Regions from separate parts of the Butyricicoccus sp. AF35-5AC genome, predicted to be linked through region 1. Evidence: predicted binding sites of a transcription regulator. Region 1 holds the regulator's gene; the other holds the start of a gene.

Region 1 (7,355 bases):
GCGCGGCGAGGATTTCGGTCGGCGCCATGAAAGCCGCCTGCCAGCCGTTCTGCGCGGCCAGCGCACACAATCCGGCCGCTACCACTGTCTTGCCCGAGCCGACATCACCCTGCACCAGCCGGTTCATCGGCCGTCCGGAGGCGCAGTCTGCCGCGATCTCCATAATCGCACGCCGCTGTGCACCGGTCGGCGTAAACGGCAGGGCTTCAAAGAACGAATCCAATCCATTCGAGGTAAAAACAATGCCGGAATCCGCTTTTCGGCGCTCCTTCAGCTGCTGCAGACCGCAGCAGAGCAAAAACAGCTCCTCGAATACCATACGTCGGCGTGCCTGCGCCACATCGTCCTTGGTTTTCGGCCGGTGAATTGCAGAAAGTGCGTCTACTGCGTCCGGCAGGCGGTATTTCGCCCGCAAAAGTTCGGGCAGCGGATCGGGCCATTCACCGGTCAGCGTGTCGAGCGCGGCAGCGGTTACACGCTCGAGATCGCGCTGGGTCAGTCCCGCCGTCAGCGGATAGACCGGCACGATGCGTCCCGGGTGGTCAGCGTCCGGTGCGACCTTCTCCGACTGCGGGGAGACCATCGTGCGGCCGCGCCCGAATCCTTGCACCTTGCCGTAGAACACATACTCCTGTCCCACGCGGAGCTGCGCCGCAGCATATGGATTGTTGAAATAGGTGACGTTCAGCGTGCCGGTTTCGTCGTAAATCGTGCACTTGACCAGCGTCAGGCCCTTGCGGATACGGTTGACCCTGGGTTCGGTGCCGACCACAGCGCGCACGGCGTACTTGTCCTCCATGTCGATTTCCGCAATCGGCGTGATGTGAGTGCGATCCTCGTAGTCGCGCGGGTAGGTCTCGAGCGCGTCACGAAGCGTGCGGATATGCAGTTTTTCGAGCAGCTTCGCCTTTTTCGGGCCGATGCCCTTGACGAACTGGATGCTGTCATCAACCGATGGCATGAGGATTCTCCTTTGGGAATTTTGATTTGCAAGGCACCCGCTTTACGGGGCGCACGAACCGCGCAGGCGGTTCGCCCATTCTGGGCGGCGCCCTTTTTTCTGCACCAATTGACCGGGGCGCACGAACCGCGCAGACGGTTCGCCCTAACGGGCGGAGCGTTTTTCGCTGAAGTTCAGCGGGGATTCGCCTACGCGGCGGGCGCATAAGAGGGATGGACACCAAAGGTTTCCACCCCTCTTATGAATCTCCCCGTTTCCTCTTAGCACGGCGAAATTTGCAGAACTGAGACTATAAAGGAACGGCAGAGGATTTTTTCTTCCGCAGGACGACTGATAGCCGTCCATGTATCCGCGTATTCGCAGGGTCAGATACCTTACTGCTACACATACGGGCAACTCTACGCTGGGTGCGGCATAACAGTGCCGCACAATTCGTTAGCGCGTTACAATAGACAGGGCCTACGCAAGATAAAAGGTACCAAACGCATAAATTCATAGGTGCCATGCGTTATAACATGCCAAAGGGTTGCGCGACACGAGTATGTCGCGCTTGCGGAGACTGAACCGTCTGCGTAGCAGTACGCTATCTGTGAACTGCGAACAGGTTGCGAAAGACACGCTGTGGTAACTCGACTGCCGTTCCCCTTTTCGAAGCGGTCGCCGCTCTCTGGTCTGCGCCAAACTAACAAACAAAGGGAAACGGGTGAAAATCAGAGGGTGGAAACCGCAGGTGTCTACCCTCTTGTGCGCCCGCGCGGCGTCAGCGCACGTCCCCCGCTCAGCCGGTACTGAAAAAGGCTGCTCTTAATACTCGCGGTAAACCGCCTTCACCACGCCTAAAATCTGGCACCCGGTGCCGTTGATCGGCGGATACGCCGGATTCTCCGGCATGAGCCATACGCCGTCCGGCGTGATGTTGAGCGTCTTGCAGGTAGCCTCATCCTCGAGCAGCGCGATCACGATGTCGCCGTTGCGCGCCTGTATATCCTGCCGGATAATGACCAGATCATCATCCATAATGCCCACGCCGATCATCGAATCGCCGCGAATGCGCAGCGCGTAATACTCGCCGCCTCCCGCTGCCGGTTCGAACGGCACATAGCCGATATGCTCCTCCACCGCGAGGATCGGCATACCGGCGGTGACACGGCCCAGAATCGGCACGCGCGGCACCATGGAAGGGCCGCTGACCGGCGTCAGCGCACGCGATTTATGCTCATTCGGCTCCAGATAACCGGCCTCCTGCAGCTTTTTCAGGTGCGCATGCACGGTGGACGGCGACCGCAGTCCCATCTCTGCACCAATCTCGCGCACCGAAGGCGGATAGCCGTGTTCGAGGGAATAACTGCTTATATAATCCAGTATCTGCTGTTGTTTGGCGGAAATCTTCTTCATTTTCGGCACTCCTCGCTGTTTCCGTCGGAACATACGTTCGTAATTTTATCCTTATTATACCGCAATCCGCCGCAATAAGCAAACATTTGTTTGCATTAACCTGCACGAATTTTCCGCGTTATTCGACACTATCCTTCAATTTATCCATTTTCTGCCGCTGTGTTGAAAAATAACGCAGTTTCATCACCGCATTGCTTGTATTTTACATGATTTTGTTATATCATATAAACAGCAAAAGTATTGATTATTGCAAGGGGACCCGCATTCTGCACCCCTAACTCGCAGGGAGGTTTTTATATGACCATCAAGACCGATCTCGGATATATCGACATTACCAACGAGGTGCTGGCTGGCATTGCCGGTTACGCAGCATCCTCCTGCTTCGGTGTCAAAGGCATGACTATCCGCTCCATGTCGGACGGACTGGCGCACCTGCTCGGACTGGAAAACCAGTCGCGCGGCGTAAAGGTCACCGAGGCTGTGGACGGCGGTGTCAACATCGACCTGCACATTGCAGTCGAGCACGGTGTGAATATTGCCACCGTCTGCCGCTCTATCATCGGCGAGGTACGCTACAACGTTGAGCGCCTGACCGGTGTGGACGTGAAGAACGTCGATATCTATGTAGAGAGTATTAAGGCGGACTGACCTATAGGGGACTTCGCAAGTCCCCTATATACGGAAGTCAGTTCCGGAGAAACTGACTTCCGATACCCGAACGTCGCCGTCCAGGACGGCTGAGTCGGGGTAACAAAACCCACGCACATGTCGCGGGTTTTGTTGCGGCGAAATACGCCGCTGATTGCATGCCGCGGCGTAACCGCGGACGTCTGCGGACGGAGCCAATGGCTCGGATTGCCCGAAGGAAATCCTGCCATGCGGTTACGGTTTGCAAGCAAACCGAAATCTTATTACGCGCAACTGCGCGGTTACTTTTTTTAGGGAGAGATTAAATTAAATGGCAGATCAGAAAATCAACGGTGCGCTGTACCGGTCCATGGTGATCGAGGGCGCACTCGCCATTGCCGAAAAGAAGGAACAGGCAAACGAACTGAACGTATTCCCGGTGCCGGACGGCGATACCGGAACGAATATGTCCATGACGATGGGTTCCGCGATGGCTGAGATGGAAAAGCTCGCTGAGCCGACCCTCGCCAAAGCGGCGGATGCGACCGCTTCCGCGCTGCTGCGCGGCGCACGCGGCAACTCGGGTGTTATCCTGTCGCTGCTGTTCCGCGGCATGGCGAAAAAGCTGCGCGAGACCGAGGAGGCTGACGGCCGCACCCTCGCGCTTGCGCTGCGCGAAGGCGTAGACACCGCCTACAAGGCGGTTATGAAGCCCGCTGAGGGCACCATCCTGACCGTATCGCGCGTTGCAGCACAGCACGCGGTCGAGCTGTGTCAGGCCGAGCCGACGCTCACCGCAGAGCAGGTTCTGGCAGCGATCCTCGAGCAGGGCCACACCGCACTTGAGGAAACCGTTCACCAAAATCCGGTGCTCGAAAAGGCAGGCGTGGTTGACGCCGGCGGCTTCGGCTTTATCACCATCTTCGAGGGCATGCTGGACGCGCTGCGCGGCATCCACAAGGAACGTGCTGTTGCGGCAGAGCCGACCAAGTCCACCGCAGACTTCGCTGCGATCAACGACGAGGACATCACCTTCACCTACTGCACCGAGTTCATCGCATCCCGCAAGGACAAGGCACGCAATGTTGCCCGTCTGCGCTCTATCCTGAACGAAATCGGCGATTCGCTGGTTGTTGTCGAGGATGATGATATCGTCAAGGTACACGTTCACACCGACCAGCCGAACAAGGCGCTCGAGGAGGGTCTGAAATTCGGTCCGCTGCTGACCGTTAAGATCGAAAACATGCGCGAGCAGCACACCGCCAAGGTAATCGAGGGCACGGCAGACGCGCCCAAGGAGCGCGTGATCGTTCCGGCAGAGAAGAAGTTTGGCTTTGTAGCCGTTGCTGCCGGTGAGGGTCTCAAAACCCTGTTTACCGACCTCGGTGCGGACGTTGTCGTACAGGGCGGACAGACCATGAACCCGTCCACCGACGACATTCTGCACGCTGTCGATGCCGTTCCGGCAGAGATCGTTTTCGTGCTGCCGAACAACAAGAACATCATCATGGCTGCCGAGCAGGCGGTTCATCTCTCCGAGGAGAAAAAGGTGATCGTCGTGCCGACCAAGACCATCCCGCAGGGCATTTCGGCTATGCTGGCAGTCGATCCGGAAGCTGAGCAGGACAGCGAGCTGGCGCTTGCCATGCTGGACGCGACAAAGCACGTCCGCAGCGGTCAGGTGACGTATGCGGCCCGCGACAGCGAGTTTGACGGCAAGAAGATCAAGCAGGGCGAGTATCTCTCTCTGTGCGAGGGCAAGCTGTGCGCCAACGGCAAGGAAACCTCGGTCCTCAAAAAGCTGGCTCGTGAGATGGTCTCCGACGACAGCGCGTTTGCAACCGTTATCTTCGGCGAAGGCGTTACCGAGGAGCAGGCCGCTGAGGTTGAAAACCTGCTGCACAAGGAAAATAAGGAGATGGAGATCAACGTCATCAACGGCGGTCAGCCGGTTTACTACTACATCATTTCGGTGGAGTAAACCATCTCTCTAAGCATAAAAAAGCATCGGAAACTGCGTTTCCGATGCTTTTTTCGTGAAATTTCGTCTGCTGCGATTTACTTTACAAGCTCAGCTGCCATATCGAACATGGTCTGTGCGTCCAGACCGGTATCAAAGCCGCTGATGAGGTACGTTGCGCCGTCCTGCTCCCAGAGTACGGACTGGAACATCTTATCCTCCACCTCGTCCGAGCCATAATAGCTGATAACGAGTTCGCCGTTCTTCTCCTGCTGCTTTTCCTCGTCAGACTTCTCGTAGTCGTCCGGTACGAAGCGGTAGTGCGCATCGCGATAGGTCAGCGTAACGCCGTTTACCTCGGCAGTCGTTGCCGGAACCGGATTCTCCATCTCGTCCTCGCTGAACACGGTGTAGCTCTTGTGCGCGGACAGATTCAGCTCCGCGCCATCCTTCGTGTAGGTCGCATCCACCTCGGCGATTTTCTCCGTTTCACCCACACCATTCCGTGCGGTGGTATCCACATCAGAGCCGTAGCTGAACGTATACTCGCCAATCTTGTCCGGCAGCGTGAGCGCTACACCGGCATCCGCCAGATGCGCCTGCGTGCTCGACAGATCCAGCCGCTGGTCAGACCAGCCCTTACTGAAAATGCCGCCCATTCCACCTGCCGCAAATGCGCCGGTCACCGCAATCGCAGCGACAGCGGCAACCGCCACAAAGCGTTTGCTCCACAGATGACGCTTGCGTGCCGGTGCATTGTTCAGTGCGAATTTGACGCGCGCCTGCATCGAATCCGGTGCATGCAGCTCATCTGCACACTGATGCAGCATTTCCTTGATTTCACGTTCCATTTTGATTTCATCCATGATTTGCAGCCTCCTTCGGCTTCCGTTCTTCGGTCAGCGCCTGCCGCAGATGGCGGCGAGCGGAAAAAAGGCGGGATTTCACCGTTCCCTCGGTCACGCCGGTCGCCTGCGCGATCTCACGCACCGAGCGATCATCGAAGTAATACAGCACCACGGTCACGCGGCGTTTTTCGTCCAGTGTGTCGAGGGCGGCATACAGGCGGCGCTGCTCATCCGTCCGCAGCACGGCGGACAGTGCGCTTTCGCTCTCACCTGCATCGAAAAATTCGGATACCGGCGTTTCCCGCTTGGCTTTGCGGCAGTACTTCCATGCCGCGCGGGACAGCGTTCTGAGCAGCCACGGCCGGAATTTGCTGCCGTCCCGCAGGGATTTGATGGACTGCGCACAGGTGACAAAGGCCTCCTGCGCCAGATCCTCGCCGTCCGTCCTGCTGCCGGTGATCAGGCACGCAAGGCGGTATGCATCGTCCTTGTAGCGCTCGTACAGCTCATCGAACGCCTGCATATCGCCGTGCTGCATGCGGCTGACAAGCTCTTTATCGTTCATAACTTTCTATCCTTTCCCTGGGTGCGTCTGTATATAAGAGCAGCCACTCCGGATTCGGTTCATTTTATTTTCGGTGAAACCCGCGTCCTTTGACGCACCCGAGTATAAGAGCCGCGAAGCGGCGGGACGGTTCATTTTTATTTAACGGACACTTTGTACAGTTTTGACGGTTGCGTTTAACGTGGATGTATTCTATACTGGATGTATGAATATGCCAGTGCCGCTGACTCCAGCGATGGTGTCGCCTGCCCGGCGAGGGCACAAGAAGGAGACAACCTGCGGTTTTCTCCTTCTTGTGAATCTTCCGCTTTCCCTTGGAGGGTCTGGCGCAAACCGGAGACCGGCGACCGCTGCGAAATTGGGGAACGGCAGAGGATTTTTTCTTCCGTAGGGGAGCACAGTGTGCTCCCATTCCCCTGCCTATACGCAGTGCCAGATACTCTGCTGCTACACATGCGGTTCCGTCTCCGCAGGCGCGACATACCCGTGTCGCGCAACCCTTTGGCACGTTGTAACGGAAGGCACCTGCGAATTTAGGTATTCGCTACAATTTATCTTCGTAGGCCCTGTCTATCATAACACGCTAACGAATTGTGCGGCACTGTTATCCCCCAGGGGACCTTCTCTTGCCCTTCGGGCAATTCACCTTGTGCCGCACCCAGCGTAGATTTAACCGCATGTGTAGCAGTAATCTATCTGACACTGCGAATATGCGAATACATGGACGTGCAAAGCACGTCCTGCGGTAGAGAAAATCCTCTGTCGCGTCCTTATAGTCTCAGTTCACTAATTTTCGCCGTGCTATCCCCAAGGGAAACGGGAGTCCCAAGAGGGTAGAAACCGTAGGTGTCTACCCTTTTGGTTTCCCCGGCGAAACCGCCGCAGTTCTTTCGCTTCGCAAGCGACCATCCCCCGTTAGGGGAAAAGAAAGGAAGTGCTTCCATGAATCAGCACCAATTCTTCACAGGAGAAATTTTCGACGCCTACCGCTGGTTTGGC
Region 2 (7,355 bases), 180 kb from region 1:
CATGCTCACCGACAAGGGCAGAGCCGCCTACGAGTACCACAAGGACTTTCACGAGCGCATGATCGCGTCTTTGGTGGACACGCTCTCACCCGAGCAGACCGCGCTTTTAGCGCAGAGCTTGGAGAAACTGCAGGACTTCTTCCGCCACGAGGAAGCAGCTGTGGAGGGAGAAACCAATGGATAACCTGATATTCTGTCTGAATGCCACCGTGCCGATTTTTGCGATCATCGTGCTTGGCCGCTGGCTGCGCAGCAAAAACTTTTTCACCAAGCAGACGCTGACCGACATCGACCGTCTGTCGTTCAAGGTGCTGCTGCCGATCCTGCTGTTCCGCGATATCGCGCAGGGACGCATCACCGAGCAGTTCGACCCCGTGTTTTTCTTTTTCTGCGCGGGTGCGACGACGGTGTATTTTTTTGCCGTCTGGATCGGCGCGTCCCTCTTTCTCAAGGATAAGAGCATGGTTGGCGCGTTCACACAGGGCGCTTTCCGCGGCTCACAGGCGATTCTGGGCGTGGCCTTTGTGCAGAATCTGTACGGAAATGCCGGTCTTGTGCCGCTGATGATCGTGGCGAGTGTGCCGCTGTACAACATCTTTTCGGTGCTGGTGCTGACTGTCACCGCGCCGGACGCACAGCAGGCGGACCACCGCGGTCTGGTCGGCAAAACGCTGCGCGGCATCATCACCAACCCGATCATACTGGGTATTTTCGCGGGTCTGCCGTTCTCGCTCCTGGCAATCGACTTTCCGCCGATGCTGGACAAAGGTCTGTCCATGCTGGGCAACTGCGCAACGCCTATGGCGCTGCTGAGCATCGGCGCGGGCTTTGAGGGCGCAAAGGCTATCAAAAAGCTCGGCCCGACCTGTGCAGCCGTGTTTATCAAGCTGGTGCTGCTGAGTGCTATCTTTCTGCCGATGGGCGTGGCGCTCGGCTTCCGCGAGCAGACACTGGTGGCCATCGTCATCCTGTGCGGTGCGCCGAGCACAGCGTCCGGTTATGTTATGGCGAAAAATATGGGCGGTGATCATGTGCTGTCATCGTCGATTATTGTGCTCAGCACGGCGTTGAGTGCGGTTACGCTGACATTGACGCTGTTCATTCTGCGTTCGATGGCGCTTATTTAACGTAAGGTTTTCGCCTTTGAGGCGAGGGGAACGCCGGCGGTTTCCCCGGCGGTTTCGCCGGGGAAACCAAAAGGGTAGACACCTGCGGTTTCTACCCTCTTGGGACTCCCGTTTCCCTTTGGGAGAGCACGGCGAAATTTGCAGAGCTGAGACTATGGGGGAACGGCCGTACTGTTCATCTTCCGTAGGGGCGGCCAATGGCCGCCCATTTCTCAACCGCAGATGCTCAAGCTGTTTTCTGACTGCTACACAGATCGGCGGCTCTACGCTGGGTGCGGCATAACAGTGCCGCACGAATCGTTAGTCTGGAGATTGTAGACAGCACCTGCGAATATAGACACTTGGTAACATTTATCTTCGTAGGTGCCGTCTGTGATAACACGCTAACGAATTGCGCGACACGGGTATGTCGCGCCTGCTGGAAGTAGCCGGTCTGTGTAGCAGTAAGCTATCCGGGAACTGCGAATATTTTACGAAACAAACGCAAGAGTAACCCGACTGCCGTACCCCTATTTTCGCAGCGGTCGCCGGTCTCTGGTCTGCGCCAGACTATGACAGGAAACGGGTGATTCACAAGAGGGTAGAAACCTTGGTGTCTACCCTCTTGTGCGCCCGCGCGGCGTCAGCGCAGATTTCGTTCGCTTCGCAAGCGATAACTCATAAAATCAGCACAGATTTTGCAAAAGACGCAAAGAAAGGAGCATCCGGCCATGCTGACTTACCATCTCAAACCGTACGACCAACAGCCGCTCTACGAGCAGCTCTACCACGCTGTCCGCGCGGACATCATGTCCGGCGCCTTGCCCGGCGGCACGCGCCTGCCGAGCAAACGCCAGCTGGCGGCCAATCTGCGCGTCAGCCAGATCACCGTGGAAACCGCTTACGGTCAGCTTGCCGCCGAAGGCTACATCGCCTCTGCGCCAAGGCGCGGCTACTTTGTGCAGGAGCAGCTTGCCGTGCCAGTCTCCGAGCCGCAGGAGCCATTTACACCGCCTTTGTCGCCGATTTTCGCCTCTGAGGAGACCTATCCTTACGATTTTCGCACGGATTTTGTCGATAACGGCTGCTTTCCGTTCTCCACATGGGCGCGGCTGTCGCGCAGTGTGCTGAGCGAATACTCGAGTGCACTGCTCCGTGCGACCGACCCATGTGGCGCGGCGGAACTTCGAGAGGAGATCGTGCGCTACCTGCACGACTTCCGCGGCATCAATGTCTCGCCGGACAACATCCTCATCGGCGCAGGCTCGGAGTATCTGATGCACCTTGTCATTCAGCTGCTCGGCCGCGACCGTGTGTACGCGCTCGAGAACCCCGGCTACCGCAAGCTGTATCAGATTTTCGCAGTGAACGGTGTGACCGTGCGTCCGACACCGCTGGACAAGCACGGTCTGCGTGCTGACGCGCTGGCCGCGAGTGACGCATCGGTGGTATACCTTACGCCGTCGCACCATTTCCCGCTGGGCACGGTTATGACGGCTGCCCGCCGACTGGAAATCCTCCGCTGGGCGTCGGAAGCCCCCGACCGCTACATCATCGAGGATGACTACGACAGCGAATTCCGCTATGCCTCACGCCCGATTCCGGCGTTAGGCGAGCTGGATCGGACAGGCCGTGTCGTGTACGTCAACACCTTCGCGAAAAGCCTTGCCCCCGGACTGCGCATCGGCTATCTGGTGCTGCCGAATGCGTTGATGGCGCGTTATCGTGAACGGTTTTCGCGGTACTCGTCTACCGTGCCGAGCTTTGACCAGCACACGCTGGCGGCCTTTATGCACACCGGCGGCTTTGAGCGGCACATCAGCCGCAGCCGCAAGGTCTATCAGGCACGCCGCGACGCGCTCATGGCTGCGCTTGATCGCGAGCTGGCCGACCTGCCGCATGAGGTCTCGCGCTCGGAAGCCGGTCTGCACCTGCTGCTGCACATGCGAAACGGCATGCTCGAGCACGAACTTATTGAGCGCGCAAAGACGGTCGGCGTGCGCGTTTACCCGCTTTCGGCGTACTATACGCCGCCGGTCAAGCCGCCGCGAGCAACACTCGTGCTCGGCTATGCCGGTCTGACCGAACAGCAGATCGACGAGGCGGCAAAGCTGCTCAAGCAAGCGTGGACAAAATAAATGCAACCCGAAGTGCGATAAATTTCTGCGAAAATTTGTAGCACTTCGGGTTTTTATTTCGTATTACCGGTGAAAGGAGGATGGAGCATGACCGCAAAAACACCCGAACAACTCGTCAGCGTCTACGGCGACATGGTATACCGATTGGCGTATGCGCAGACGCGCAGCCGTCACGACGCGGACGATATTTTTCAGGAGGTCTTTCTCCAGACCGTGCGTAAAAAGCCGGTTTTCGACAGCGAGGAGCACGAAAAGGCATGGCTGCTGCGGGTGACGCTCAACTGCCTGAAAAGCCACTGGCGCATGGCATGGCGGCGGCATGACACACCGCTCGATGACTGCATTCCGTTTCCCGAGCCGGAGGACAGCGCACTGGATGAAGCCCTGCGGCGGCTGACGCCCAAGTACCGCACGGCAGTGCATTTATTCTACTGCGAGGGCTACACCGCAGAGGAGATTGCGCGCATGAGCGGGGAAAAACCGTCCGCGATACGCACACGGCTGACACGCGCACGGGCACAGCTGCGCGAATTGATGAAAGGAGAACTAGACGATGGATTTTCACAAGCAGTACCGCGACATGAATGAGAATATCACGCCGAGCGACACACTGGTGCAGCAGACGATCGCCAAAATGGAGAGCGGCAGGCCGCACAGAGCGCGAAAACCGCTCAAGATCATCCTTGCGGTTGCGGCGGCACTGGCCTGCGTGAGCACCGCCGTAGCCGCCAATCAGGAGGCGGTTCTGCGGGTGCTGTACCAAATCGCGCCCGGCATGGCGGAGTACCTGCAGCCGGTCGGGCAGGTCTGTGAGGACCGGGGCGTCAAGCTGGAGGTCGTTTCGGCGGACGTGGAAGGCAGCACGGCAAAGGTTTATTTGTCGCTGACCGACACCACCGGCAGCGTGTTCGGCGATGCCGCGCCGGATCTGTATGACAGCTGGCATTTGGATTATCCGCGCTGGGGCAGAGCTGCACCGCTGTCCTGCGGCTGCTCGACGGTTGACTACGACCCAAGTACCCACACGGCAACGTATTTTCTTCAAATTGACGATTTGGGAGGAGATATTCCGGCAGGCGCGTTCGAGTTTTCGTTTAATAAGCTGCTGATTGGCAAAGTGGAACAGGAAGGCGTTCCGGTAACGGCGGATTTGTCCGCTGTGCCGCAGAATGCACCGACCGAGAACCACGATATCAACGGTCTGAGTGCGTCGGATATCTCGCTGTACGAAACCATGCACGACTATGATTTTCTTGTTCCGCAGGGCACTTTGTGGCAGAGTGAGAATGGGGTATGCGCACTGATTGCTGCCGGATGGCGAAATGGAGAACTGCATTTGCATTATCGCACAGATGGTTCGCTGACGCTGGATAATCACGCAGATTTTTCGACCTTGCACCTTGCGGACGGCACGGAACGGATGTGCGATTACACGGTAACCTACAAGGATTTTGACAACGATACCGACTACACCGAGTACGTTTTCCCGATGGCATACGAGGATGTTGCCGGCTGTACACTTACCGGTGATATCTACACCGCAAGCGACCTGATGGACGGCAACTGGGCGGTATCCTTCCGGCTGACGCAGTAACGCAAAAATGAGGACATATCCGGCAGATATGTCCTCATTTTTTATCCGTTTTATCCTTTTTCTTCACCGAATGCGCGAACATGACTGATTTATCACCGAATTTCTGCCGCAGTGCGTCAACCGTCTGGTCGAGCTTATGCTGACGGTCGCGCTTCTGGATATCCTCGGCGGCGTCAAACAGCGAAAGCTGCTCGCACGACTGATTTTCCGGCAGCAGATTGGCTGCCGTGACCGAGAGCAGGCGCACCGGCTTGTCCATCGGCCAATGTCCGAGCAGCAGCTGCATGGACAGGTCGATGAGCGCACGCGTGGAATTGGTCGGCCGCTCAAGCGTTATTTGACGTGAGCGGTTGTGAAATTCCGGGTCGCGGATGCCGAGCTGCACGGTCTGGCACACCATGCCACGTTTTCGCAAACGTCTGCCGACATTGTCGCACAGCGCCGTGATGCCCATGCGGCATTCGTCCGCGCCGAGCAGATTGTGTGCGAACGTCATGCTGTTGCCGACCGATTTGACTTCTCGTTCCGCGTAAAACGAGCGCACCGGCTCATCGTCCTCACCTCTGGCGTAACGCAGCAGAAGATCGCCGTTTTTGCCCAGAATGCTGTGGATAAATGCCGGATCGCAGGCCGCCAGCTCGCCGATCGTGCGCACGCCCAGTCGATTCAGCCGGTCGCTGGCGCGTTTGCCGACATACAGGAGTGTGTTCGCGGGCAAGGTCCACACGCGCTGCTTAAAATTTTCGCGCGAAAAGACCGTCGTGCCGTCCGGCTTTTTGTAATCGCTGCCGAGCTTGGCGAACGCGCGGTTGAACGACACGCCGACCGAGATGGTCAGTCCGACCTCCTCGCGCATGCGGCGGCGCAGCTCGTCCGCAATATGCTCGCCGGAGCCGAACAGGTGCATCGAGCCGGTGACATCAAGGAAGGATTCGTCAATGCCGAACGGATCGACAAGATCGGTGTACTGCAGGTACAGCTCGTTGCATTTGCGCGAAAACTTCACATATTCGCTCCGATGCGGTGCTACCAGCCGTAAATCCGGGCATTTCCGTTTCGCCTGCCAGATGGTCTCGGCAGTTTGTACGCCGAAGGCTTTGGCCTTCTCGTTCTTGGCGAGAATGATGCCGTGGCGGCTCTCCGGATCACCGCAGACGGCGGTCGGTCCGTCGGCAAGCGACGGGTCGAGCAGCGTTTCCACACTCGCGAAAAACGAGTTGCAGTCGCAGTGCAGAATGGTTCGGTCCATCGGTCATCATCTCCTCTCGAACGAATGTTTGCATCGTATAACTGCATTATATCCGAAAAAAATGTGCTTGACAAGTGGGAGAATGAGGTGCATACTGTATTTGCAAGCAAGGGTGCCGTGATGAGCGGCTGAGAGGGCGAGAGCCTAACCTTTTGAACCTGTTGGTTAGCACCATCGTAGGGAAGCTGTCGCATACACTTGAAATTTTAATGCTCCGGTTTTACCGCATGGTGAGACCGGAGCATTTTTTCTTGCGGAAAAGAGGATATTTGCATGAAAGTAAACGGTAAAGAACGTGCCGTTCCCGCAGAGGGCACGGTTCTGGCGCTGCTGAAGGAGCTGGGTCACGACCCGCAGCGTGTAGCTGTCGAGAAGAACGGCACCATCATTCCGCGTGCGCAGTTCGCGGAAGAGCAGCTGACCGATGCCGACCATCTGGAAGTCGTATGCTTTGTGGGCGGCGGCTGATACCGCTTCGCGCCAAACTGCAGTTTGGTGCAAGAGGGGACATGTTGCGTAAAACGCGGATATGTCCCAAAGAAATTTGCGCGCTGCGAGCGGTACACAAATTTCTTACTGGTGTGAAAACCGAGATACATGCTCCCGGTTTTCATGGAAATTGCAATGCAATTTCCGATTAAATGCACGCTGCGCGTGATTACAGGAGAATTCCCATGATTTTAACCAAAGAACAACTGCATGACGCACTGGTGGAACGCCACGGCGCGGATATTCAGGCTAAGCTGGACAAGGCGTGTGTCGGCATTGCGGGTCTGGGCGGGCTTGGCTCCAACCTTGCGATTTTTCTGGCGCGGCTGGGTGTCGGTCATCTCATCCTCGTGGATTTCGATGTGGTGGACATCACCAACCTCAACCGACAGCATTACACGATGAAAGATCTCGGCATTCCGAAAACGCTCGCACTTGTCGAGCAGCTGGAGGCCATCAATCCCTATCTCACCTACGAGACCTACACCGAGCGGGTCGTTCCGTCCAACGTGGAGCGGCTGTTCTCCGGCTGTGATGTGGTCGTGGAGGCGTTCGACAAGCCGGATCAGAAGGCTATGCTGCTCGAGAATCTGCTTACCAGACTGCCGGAAAAGCCGGTCGTATCGGGCAGCGGCATGGCAGGCTACGGCTCGGCGAACCTGATCAAGACCGAAAAACGCTTTGGCCATGTGTACCTCTGCGGCGACGGTACAAGCGATGTAGCCGACGGTCTCGGTCTGATGGCGCCGCGCGTAGCGGTCTGCTCGGCACACGAGGGA

What was found. Region 1 encodes LexA, which represses DNA repair genes until DNA is damaged. Its sites were predicted from a motif close to CNAACANNTGTTNG; they were not measured.
Region 2: dinB (DNA polymerase IV) is a predicted target of LexA. The motif match lies at 6,105-6,118, and genes of this name have one in related genera.

Annotation. Positions count from the first base shown of each region.
Region 1 covers NZ_QUDX01000001.1:4,755-12,109, reverse strand. Annotated here, with positions in the region: gene recG (ATP-dependent DNA helicase RecG) at 1-961, opposite strand, end outside; gene lexA (transcriptional repressor LexA) at 1,766-2,356, opposite strand; gene DWZ82_RS00040 (Asp23/Gls24 family envelope stress response protein) at 2,654-3,004, shown strand; gene DWZ82_RS00035 (DAK2 domain-containing protein) at 3,315-4,964, shown strand; gene DWZ82_RS00030 (hypothetical protein) at 5,042-5,809, opposite strand; gene DWZ82_RS00025 (RNA polymerase sigma factor) at 5,802-6,356, opposite strand; gene glgB (1,4-alpha-glucan branching protein GlgB) at 7,299-7,355, shown strand, end outside.
Region 2 covers NZ_QUDX01000001.1:184,906-192,260, forward strand. Annotated here, with positions in the region: gene DWZ82_RS00845 (MarR family winged helix-turn-helix transcriptional regulator) at 1-184, shown strand, start outside; gene DWZ82_RS00850 (AEC family transporter) at 177-1,127, shown strand; gene pdxR (MocR-like pyridoxine biosynthesis transcription factor PdxR) at 1,838-3,244, shown strand; gene DWZ82_RS00860 (RNA polymerase sigma factor) at 3,332-3,832, shown strand; gene DWZ82_RS00865 (hypothetical protein) at 3,798-4,838, shown strand; gene dinB (DNA polymerase IV) at 4,873-6,087, opposite strand; TPP riboswitch at 6,186-6,288, shown strand; gene thiS (sulfur carrier protein ThiS) at 6,361-6,555, shown strand; gene thiF (sulfur carrier protein ThiS adenylyltransferase ThiF) at 6,762-7,355, shown strand, end outside.